4 regions of the Bradyrhizobium sp. 137 genome follow, and region 3 is predicted to be linked to each of the others. Evidence: predicted binding sites of a transcription regulator. Region 3 holds the regulator's gene; each other region holds the start of a gene.
What was found. Region 3 encodes LexA, which represses DNA repair genes until DNA is damaged. Its sites were predicted from a motif close to TGTTCNNNNTGTGTTCNG; they were not measured.

Region 1 (2,201 bases), on a different contig from region 3:
CCGAAACCCGTGGCACGCCTCGCAGGGGACGTCATGGAAATATTTCGCCAGCTCCTCGCGCGCCCACTCGCTCTCGGTCTCGCGATAGCGGCGGTTGATGTTGGTGATGACGCCCTCGAACGGTTTTTTGGTGTCGTAGGAGCGCACGCCGTCTTCATAGGAGAACTTGATCTCATCCTCGCCGGAGCCGTAGAGAAGCGCGTTTTGCGTCTTCTTGGGCAGGTCCTTCCACTTGGTGTCGAGCGTGAACTTGTAGTGCTTGCCGAGCGCGTTCAGCGTCTGCACGTAATAGGGCGATGATGACTTGGCCCAGGGCGCGATCGCACCCTTGCGCAGCGTCAGATCCTTCTCGGGGATGACGAGATCCTCGTCGACATGCTGCTCGACGCCGAGCCCGCCGCAGGCGGGGCAGGCGCCGTAGGGATTGTTGAAGGAAAAGAGTCTCGGCTCGACCTCGGGGATGGTGAAGCCGGAGACCGGGCAGGCGAATTTTTCCGAGAACAGGATGCGCTCGGGCCCGCTCTTGTCGTGGATCTTCGCGGTCTTTTTTTTCTCTTCCGCGGGTGCGGCCGCCGGCGCGTCGGCGAATTCGACGACGGCAAGGCCTTCGGCGAGCTTCAGCGCGGTCTCAAAGCTCTCGGCGAGACGCTGGCCGATGTCGGCGCGCACCACGATCCGGTCGACCACGACGTCGATGTCGTGCGGGAATTTCTTGTCGAGCGTCGGCGCCTCCGCCAGCTCGTAGAAGGTGCCGTCGATCTTGACGCGCTGAAAACCCTTCTTGAGCCATTCGGCGAGCTCTTTGCGGTACTCGCCCTTGCGGCCGCGCACGACCGGAGCGAGCAGATAGAGGCGCGTGCCTTCCGGCAACGCCAGCACGCGGTCGACCATCTGCGAGACGGTCTGGCTCTCGATCGGCAGGCCGGTGGCCGGCGAATAGGGCACGCCGACCCGCGCCCAGAGCAGGCGCATGTAGTCGTAGATCTCAGTGACGGTGCCGACCGTGGAGCGCGGATTCTTCGAGGTCGTCTTCTGCTCGATCGAGATCGCCGGCGATAGCCCGTCGATCTGATCGACGTCGGGCTTCTGCATCATCTCGAGGAATTGGCGCGCATAGGCCGACAGCGATTCGACGTAGCGGCGCTGGCCTTCGGCGTAGATGGTGTCGAAGGCGAGTGAGGATTTGCCGGAGCCCGACAGCCCCGTGAACACCACCAGCTTGTCGCGGGGAATCTCGACGTCGATGTTCTTGAGGTTGTGCTCGCGCGCGCCACGGATCGTAATCGCGCGCAGGCTTGAGCCCGCGTTCTGTTGTTGGCGCTTGGCCTTGATCACTTCGTCCATCCCGCTGGTCCTCAAGGAATCCCAAAGACGCGCGATCGCGCCAATGTAAAAGGCGCGCTTCGCCCGGAACCGGGATCGGCGCCGATGGGTATGTCAGCGAACGTAGGAAGAACGCGAGCGGATTTCCAGTGGCACGTGCGAATCGTCAACGGATTGTTGGCGGGCTGGCGGCATCTGGCAGCAGCAGGCGCGAGCGGAACTGCGCGGAACGACCCGTAAACAAAAAGGCCGGCGCGAGGCCGGCCTTTCGTGACGATGTGACGTCGATAGTGATCAGTACTCAGCTCAGTACTTGGCGACCACCGGGCCCCCGAAGTGATAGTTCACGCCGACCTGCACGGTGTGGAAGTTGATCGTGCCGGAGGCCAGCGGAGCGCCAAGGTTAGAGAAGTAGTTCTCGCTGCCGAGGCTGCGATAGAGGTACTCGCCCTTGACCGACCACTGCGGAGCGAAGAAAGCTTCGACGCCCGCACCGACGGTCCAGCCGGAATGCCACTTGCTGTCGGAGACGCTCACGCCGAGGGCGCTGACGGTGATCTTGTTGTCGATCCAGGCGTAGCCGCCGGTGCCGTAGAACAGGACGTTGTTGACGGCCCAGCCGATTCGGCCGCGCACGGTGCCGAGCGCATCGGTCTTGGAGGCGACAGTGATGCCAAGAGCGGTCGCCGAAGCGCTCACGTCAGCCCAGGCGCCATCCGCCTCGATGCCGAACACGACGTTGCCGGTCTGCCAGTTGTAGCCGGCGGTGCCACCGACGAAGCCACCCTGCATCCGCGGGTCGGACGCGTTTTCCCAAGCGCCGCCGCCGACGACGCCGAGGTAGAAGCCGGTCCAGTTGTAGACAGCGGCCGGAGCGA
Region 2 (2,201 bases), on a different contig from region 3:
CCAGACCTTGTCGATCAGTGGCCGCAGCTCGGCTGCCATCACGTCGAATGTCGTGAGGTCCGCCGAGAACGTGTTCTCGGCGCCGATGGACTTGCGGATGCGGTTGGCGCGGACGGGGCGATCGTCGACGCCGCGCGAGATCCAGTAGTAATAAGCGCCGAACTTGCCGAAGTTGGCATTCATGAACTTGAGCGTCTGGTTGCGGATGTCCCTTCCGGTGAAGATGCCGAGGCCGTTCATCTTCGCGCTCGTCGCCGGACCGATGCCGTGGAATTTGCCGACCGGCAGCGCCTCCACGAACGCGGCGCCCATCTCCGGAGAGATGACGTACTGCCCGTTCGGCTTCCTGTGATCCGAAGCGAGCTTCGCCAGAAACTTGTTGTAGCTTATGCCGGCCGAAGCGTTGAGGCCTGTCTCGGCCTTGATCTTCTCGCGGATCCGAAGCGCCACGTCGCGGGCGAGGGGAATGCCCTCAAGGTTTTCGGTGACGTCCAGATAGGCCTCGTCGAGCGAAAGCGGTTCGATCATCGGCGTGTGCTCCGCGAAGATGTCGCGGATTTGACGGCTAATGGCTTTGTAAACCTCGAAACGCGGCTTCACGAAAATCAGGTCCGGACACTGCCTCTTGGCGGTGACGGATGCCATCGCCGAGCGGACTCCGAACTTGCGCGCCTCGTAGCTCGCCGCAGCTACGACGTCGCGTTCCGCCGAGCCGCCGACCGCGACTGGCTTGCCTCGAAGATCCGGATTGTCCCGCTGCTCGACCGACGCGTAGAAGGCGTCCATGTCGATACGGATGATCTTGCGGTAGGAAAGGCTGGCGTCGGGTCGGCTTGCGTCCATCTCTACGGGTCCGTCCTTCGCTCCATCTTGACAAATAGAGCTGTCAGAACAAAAAAGGAACGGTAAAACGTATTCGGCTAGTCGTTGAATTTGATGGGAACCCGGCACGCGTCACATGAAGCCTACAACGTTGCCGGTCTACTACTATCTCGACCATTTCGTCGAAATGCTCGACTTCGTCGAGAGGACGTATGGCGAGATCCTCACCGACGAGCACCGTTCGTTCACCGCGCGCTTTCGCGACCTCTCAAAGGACGCGCAGTGTCTGCTCATCCGGATGGTCAACCGGCGAGGGGCGATCTTCAATCGCGCGCTCTTCAAGTACCCCGAGATAACCGACCTCGAAGCCGCGGCTCGTGACTTGATCGAGTGTGGCCAGGCGCGCGGCCTGCGTGCCCAGGACTATTCCGCCTTCGTACTTTGCCTGCCGAAGACCGCACTTCTCGACGGCGCCCGTGCGGCGGGGTTCGGCCGCGACGTCCGTACCTCATGGTCGAAACCGGTGCTGGCCGACTTCTTCGTCGCCGCGATTCCGTTCGATCTTGCCGCAAAGCATTGCGGTGCTGGCGGCTTCATAGCGCTCGACAACACACGACCGATCAAATTCCTGCTGTATCTCTACTTCGGGAAGACGGCCGACGACCTCAAGAACTTCGCTCTGCGCGATCTCGGCATCCTGCGCACGAACAGAGAGACGTCGTTCAGCGCTCGCTTCGCCGACGCCGACGAAGCGCATGCGTGCTTTCACTACAGCCAGGTACTGGACCGCATCGAGGTCCGTTCCGCCGACATCTACCAAAGGGCGGTCGAGGCGATCCTGGACGGACCCCCGCGGACGACCGAATACGCCGTCGACCTTGCGGCCCGCGCCGCGTGTCAGGTCGGGCAGTTCTTCGAGAAGCAAGGCGACAAGGATCTGGCCGAACGGCTCTATCGTTTCGGCGGCTCGGCCGATTGCCGCGAGCGCCTTGTCCGGTTGCTTTACGCGAAGGGCGACAAGGAAGCGGCGGAGAATCTGCTCCGGGACATGATCGATGATCCCGAAAGCGACGACGAGCATCTCTTCGCGACGGATTTCTACGCGCGCAAGTTCGGCGGACGACGGACAGGTCTGTGCACCGAGTTGCTGCGGTCGGGACGGACAATCGTCGTCGACGACACGCATCGCGGCAATCCCGAGCCAGGGGTCGCCGGCGTGCTGCGGCGCCAGGGCGGGCAGGTCTATTTCGCAGAGAACACGCTTTGGCACACGCTGTTCGGGCTGTTGTTCTGGGATGAGCTTTTCGAGTCCGGCCAGCTTCACAGCGGTTTCGACTGGGTCCCGCATTGCCTTCGCGACCGGACCTTCCATCGGCGGT
Region 3 (2,201 bases):
CCGGCGGCGTCATTCCCAACGGTGCCGACGCGGTCGTGATCCAGGAGGACACGGTTGCGGACGGCAAGCGCATCACGATCAAGGAAGCCGCGATTGCCGGCCGCCACATCCGCCCCGCGGGCGTCGACTTCTCCGAAGGAGACGTGCTCCTGCGCAAGGGAACCCGTCTCACCGAGCGCGATCTCGCGCTCGCCGCCGCCATGAATCATCCGCAGCTTGCCGTCTGCCGCCGTCCGAAGGTCGCGATCCTCGCCACCGGCGACGAGCTGGTCATGCCGGGAACCACACCCGCTCACGGCCAGATCGTCTATTCCAACGGCTATGCCCTGCACGCGCTCGCCCGCAGCGAGGGGGCCGATACCATCGACCTCGGCATTGCCGCCGATACGCTGGAGGCCACCACTGCCGGCATCCGCCGCGCCCGCGAGAGCGGCGCCGAGATCCTGGTCACGAGCGGCGGCGCGTCGGTCGGCGACCATGATCTGGTCCAGCAGGCGTTGAGGGACGAAGGCATCGCGATGGCGTTCTGGAAGATCGCGATGCGCCCGGGCAAGCCGATGATGCATGGGCGGCTCGGCGCGATGCGCGTGATCGGCCTGCCGGGCAATCCTGTGTCATCCTACGTGTGCGCCTTCCTGTTCCTGGTGCCGCTGATTCGCGCCTTGTCGGGACGATCCATGATTCATCACCGACAAGAACGGGCCGTGCTCGGCCGCGATGTGGATGCAAACGATATGCGCGCGGACTATCTGCGCGCACATCTGGAGACGCGCGACGATGGCACGTTGGTGGCCCTTCCCGTCAATCACCAGGATTCCTCGCTGCTTGCGAATCTCGCTGCAGCACAGGCACTTCTCGTCCGCGCACCGTTCGCTCCGAAGGCAGAAGCCGGCTCGCCTTGCGAGGTCCTGCGCCTGCCCGTCTGAACGCATCCACCACACGCGTTCCGCGAACTTTGTCCCGTTCACGGTAAATTAAGCAGTTGCGGAACACATATCGAACATATAGTGTCCGTTCATGATTTGTTTCGAGCATGTAGCGGTTCACCGCTCCAATTTAGCGTCTCGGAATCGAACGACATCAACCGGGGGACTTTGGTCGAGATGTTAACGCGCAAACAATACGAGCTTCTGCGGTTCATCAGCGAACGTCTGAAGGAAAGTGGCGTGCCGCCCTCCTTCGACGAGATGAAGGATGCGCTCGACCTGCGCTCGAAATCGGGCATCCATCGCCTGATCACCGCGCTCGAGGAGCGCGGCTTCATCCGCCGCCTGCCCAACCGCGCCCGCGCCATCGAGGTGATCAAGCTGCCCGAGCTCCAGGCCGCCGCCGGCAGCCGCCGCGGCTTCACGCCGAGCGTCATCGAGGGCAATCTCGGCAAGGTGCGCGCGAGCTCCAGTTCTTCCGCGGACGAAGGCGAGCGTCCCGTTGCGGTGCCCGTGATGGGTCGCATCGCGGCCGGCACGCCGATCGAAGCGTTGCAGACCCGCAGTCACACCATTAGCGTGCCGCCCGACATGCTCGGCTCGGGCGAACACTACGCACTCGAAGTGCGCGGCGATTCGATGGTCGAAGCCGGCATTCTCGATGGCGACATGGCGCTGATCCAGCGTAACGAGAGCGCCGATACCGGCGACATCGTGGTGGCCCTGATCGACGACGAGGAAGCGACGCTCAAGCGCTTTCGTCGCCGGGGGGCGTCGATCGCGCTCGAGCCCGCCAATGCCGCCTACGAGGTGCGCATCCTGCCGCCGAACCGGGTGAAGATTCAGGGCAAGCTGATCGGGCTGTACCGCAAGTACTGAGACGGGCCAGCGGTCATTCGATACCAATGATTCCGATTGGAGCGGACGATGGTCCGCTCCAGCTGGATAGTCTTTTGGTCTTGCGCAGATTATCCGGCCCCTCTCTCCGGCGCTCCATCCTCGGCATGCGGCTCCAAGCACGCATCGCTTGTGAAGAGATCGTGCGCAGGATCGCTTTAAGCGCCTTCGCAGCGTGCTGATCGCTTGCATCGGCCGCGCAAGCATTCGCAACTCAATTGCAGCACCATGCACGCAATCTGCGCACGTAGGGAGCGAGCTATTCCGCAACGCCTAAACTCCCATCAACCGACAGCCACGGCGAAGCTGGCCACATTCCCCCTCTCGGCGCCCGCAGGCCACGGGCGCTCGCATCCGCCGAATGCACTGAAGCGAGCT
Region 4 (2,201 bases), on a different contig from region 3:
CGTGCTGCTCGGATGCGGACGGCTTTGCCGTCTCCGATCCCGATTGGGAATCGCACAACGGGCATTACCGTGTTCGGCTGGACGGGCAATGGGTCGAGGTGCCGGATGAAGCCGTCATCACCGAGCCGAACCGCGCCGGCCGCACCATGGTGTGGCCGGTGAAGACTGCGTTCGGAATTTCGATCCGCTGCTTCATGCCGGGCAGCATGATCTGACCGAGGTCAGCGTGACCGCTTGGTGGATTTGCGCTTTGACGATGCCCTGGACGATTTCTTGGAAGATTTCTTGGAAGTTTTCTTGGCAGATTTCTTGGACGTCTTCCGCTTGGAGGCTTTCTTCGGGACTTTCTTGCCCTTCTTGCGTGCCTTTGACAGTCCGATCGCAATCGCCTGCTTGCGGCTCTTCACGCGTCCGCCGCGACCGCCACGTCCACTCTTCGCGGTACCTTTCTTGTAACGCCGCATCTCGCTTTCGACATCGCTGCCGGAGCTGCGCGAGTAGCGGCGCTTCTTTGCCTTACGTGCCATGCCTTTTCTCCCTTGGCCGAGGAAGAACCGTTCGACACCGGCATGGTTCCGAACAGCACGCGTGCAATGTTCCCGGCGGTCAAGGCAGCCCTAGAACGAATTCGCCAGTTCGATCTCGGCCTCCAGCACCTGGATGCGCCGCGCAGCCTCGGCGAAGGACAGATCCCGCGCATATTGTGCCGGCTGATACGCCTCTTCGCTCAGCCGCTTCAATCTCAGTCCCTGCGCCCGTGTCATCTGCTCGCTAAGGAAAACCCTGGCGTCGTATTTGGCCTGAACCTGCATGTCGCTCCTCCGGTTTGAAAACATGACTTGACTATATGTTCTTATTTTGTTCTAACAAGCCATGGACAACAGAATTAACGAAATTCGGCGTAAAATCAGCGCCTTGAGGCTGGAAATGGCCGAGGTCGAGGCGTCTGTGCGCGATCTCGTCAACGGCGATTGCGACTGCACCGAACGAGCTCTGGCGCAGATCGATCTGCGCCGGAAAATCAACCTGCTGATCGATGAATGGAAGGCGGCTGGGGGCGGTGACGTCCTGCCTGACGTCCGCGGCCAGATGCGTCTTCGCTCCGTGAAGAATGTCGACAAGGCGGCGCGCCTGTTGGCTGGCCACTAAGCGTGCGCGCAAGCGACATGCTGCCGATTGTCGATGCCCTCGGACACCTAACGGGCCGCGCTGTGCGGGCGGTGCCGGACGAGATCTGCGACAACGTTCCTCGTCCGCCGTGATGACGTGCCGGCGCGCGTCCGCGATGCTGCGAGGCCTTGTGCGGCGACGCTATGCCTGGAGGAGGTGAAGCGGGCCGGCGGGCGATACGCTGGTCAGCGCGCCGAGCATGTGGCGCTAAAGTAGCAAAGTGTCTAGCGGTTTTCCGAAAAGATCATGCTCAAACAACAACCTGAAGCGCAATGACGATTCATCCATCTCATTGCGCTTTATGGCGCGAGGGTCTGGATGAACCGTCATCGTGCTTTGGTGAAGGGCCCCGCGCTGAACACGGGACTCTCACGTTACCGCGCAGAGTTCACTTGGTGTTGCTCATGCCGCCCTTGTTGTTCGTCATGGTGCCGCCCTGGTCGGAGCCGGGGCCAGAGCCGCCTTGACCGGAGGGATCGGCACCTTTGGAGGACTTGGTGTTCGCGCCCGTGGTCTGCGATGATGACATCGAGGACCCATGTTTGGCCTTGTGCGACTTCGCCTCCGCGGCGAACGGCGCGGCAGCGAGGCCAGTTGCCAACATTGCGGCGAGGGCGAGCTTGACTGTCTTCATATGGAGGAACTCCCTGGGTTAAATTGACGCAGGCGGCCAACTGCCGTTCCTCGCAGGAGTTCCCCAACAAAGCTTCTCCACGCGTCACGCGCGCTTCAAGATTGCTTGTTCTCTTCCAGGATGAACACGATGCCGGTGAGCGTCGCGCCGATCGCGAAGGTCGTCCCAGTGCGAGAGCGAACACAAGAGCGGCTTGGCTTCCGCCATGACTCAGCAGATTGGCGACGGCTGGATTGGAAAGAATGAGTGTGAGGCTGAAGGCGAGGCCGAGGGCTGCACCCATCATCGCATGTGTCATCAGCTTGATGAGGCCGGTGGGAGAGACCAGGCCCGACGACTTCTTCGCGCGCATGGAACCATGTCCCGATCTGGCACCCAAACGCGCGCGATAGTCATT

Region 1: the regulator LexA is predicted to act here: its motif matches at 1,441-1,458, upstream of uvrA (excinuclease ABC subunit UvrA).
Region 2: the regulator LexA is predicted to act here: its motif matches at 888-905, upstream of dinB (DNA polymerase IV).
Region 4: the regulator LexA is predicted to act here: its motif matches at 849-866, upstream of IVA78_RS18810 (DUF3072 domain-containing protein).

The regions. Positions count from the first base shown of each region.
Region 1 is NZ_JADPKU010000011.1:5,405-7,605, forward strand. Features, by position in the region: gene uvrA (excinuclease ABC subunit UvrA) at 1-1,344, opposite strand, end outside; gene IVA78_RS01975 (outer membrane protein) at 1,630-2,201, opposite strand, start outside.
Region 2 is NZ_JADPKU010000052.1:63,694-65,894, forward strand. Features, by position in the region: gene dinB (DNA polymerase IV) at 1-843, opposite strand, end outside; gene IVA78_RS13815 (exonuclease domain-containing protein) at 959-2,201, shown strand, end outside.
Region 3 is NZ_JADPKU010000033.1:90,927-93,127, forward strand. Features, by position in the region: gene glp (gephyrin-like molybdotransferase Glp) at 1-926, shown strand, start outside; gene lexA (transcriptional repressor LexA) at 1,104-1,805, shown strand.
Region 4 is NZ_JADPKU010000061.1:137,188-139,388, forward strand. Features, by position in the region: gene IVA78_RS18800 (hypothetical protein) at 1-215, shown strand, start outside; gene IVA78_RS18805 (DUF6496 domain-containing protein) at 222-527, opposite strand; gene IVA78_RS18810 (DUF3072 domain-containing protein) at 618-812, opposite strand; gene IVA78_RS18815 (hypothetical protein) at 928-1,149, shown strand; gene IVA78_RS18820 (hypothetical protein) at 1,559-1,804, opposite strand; partial or broken gene IVA78_RS34605 (hypothetical protein) at 1,900-2,156, opposite strand.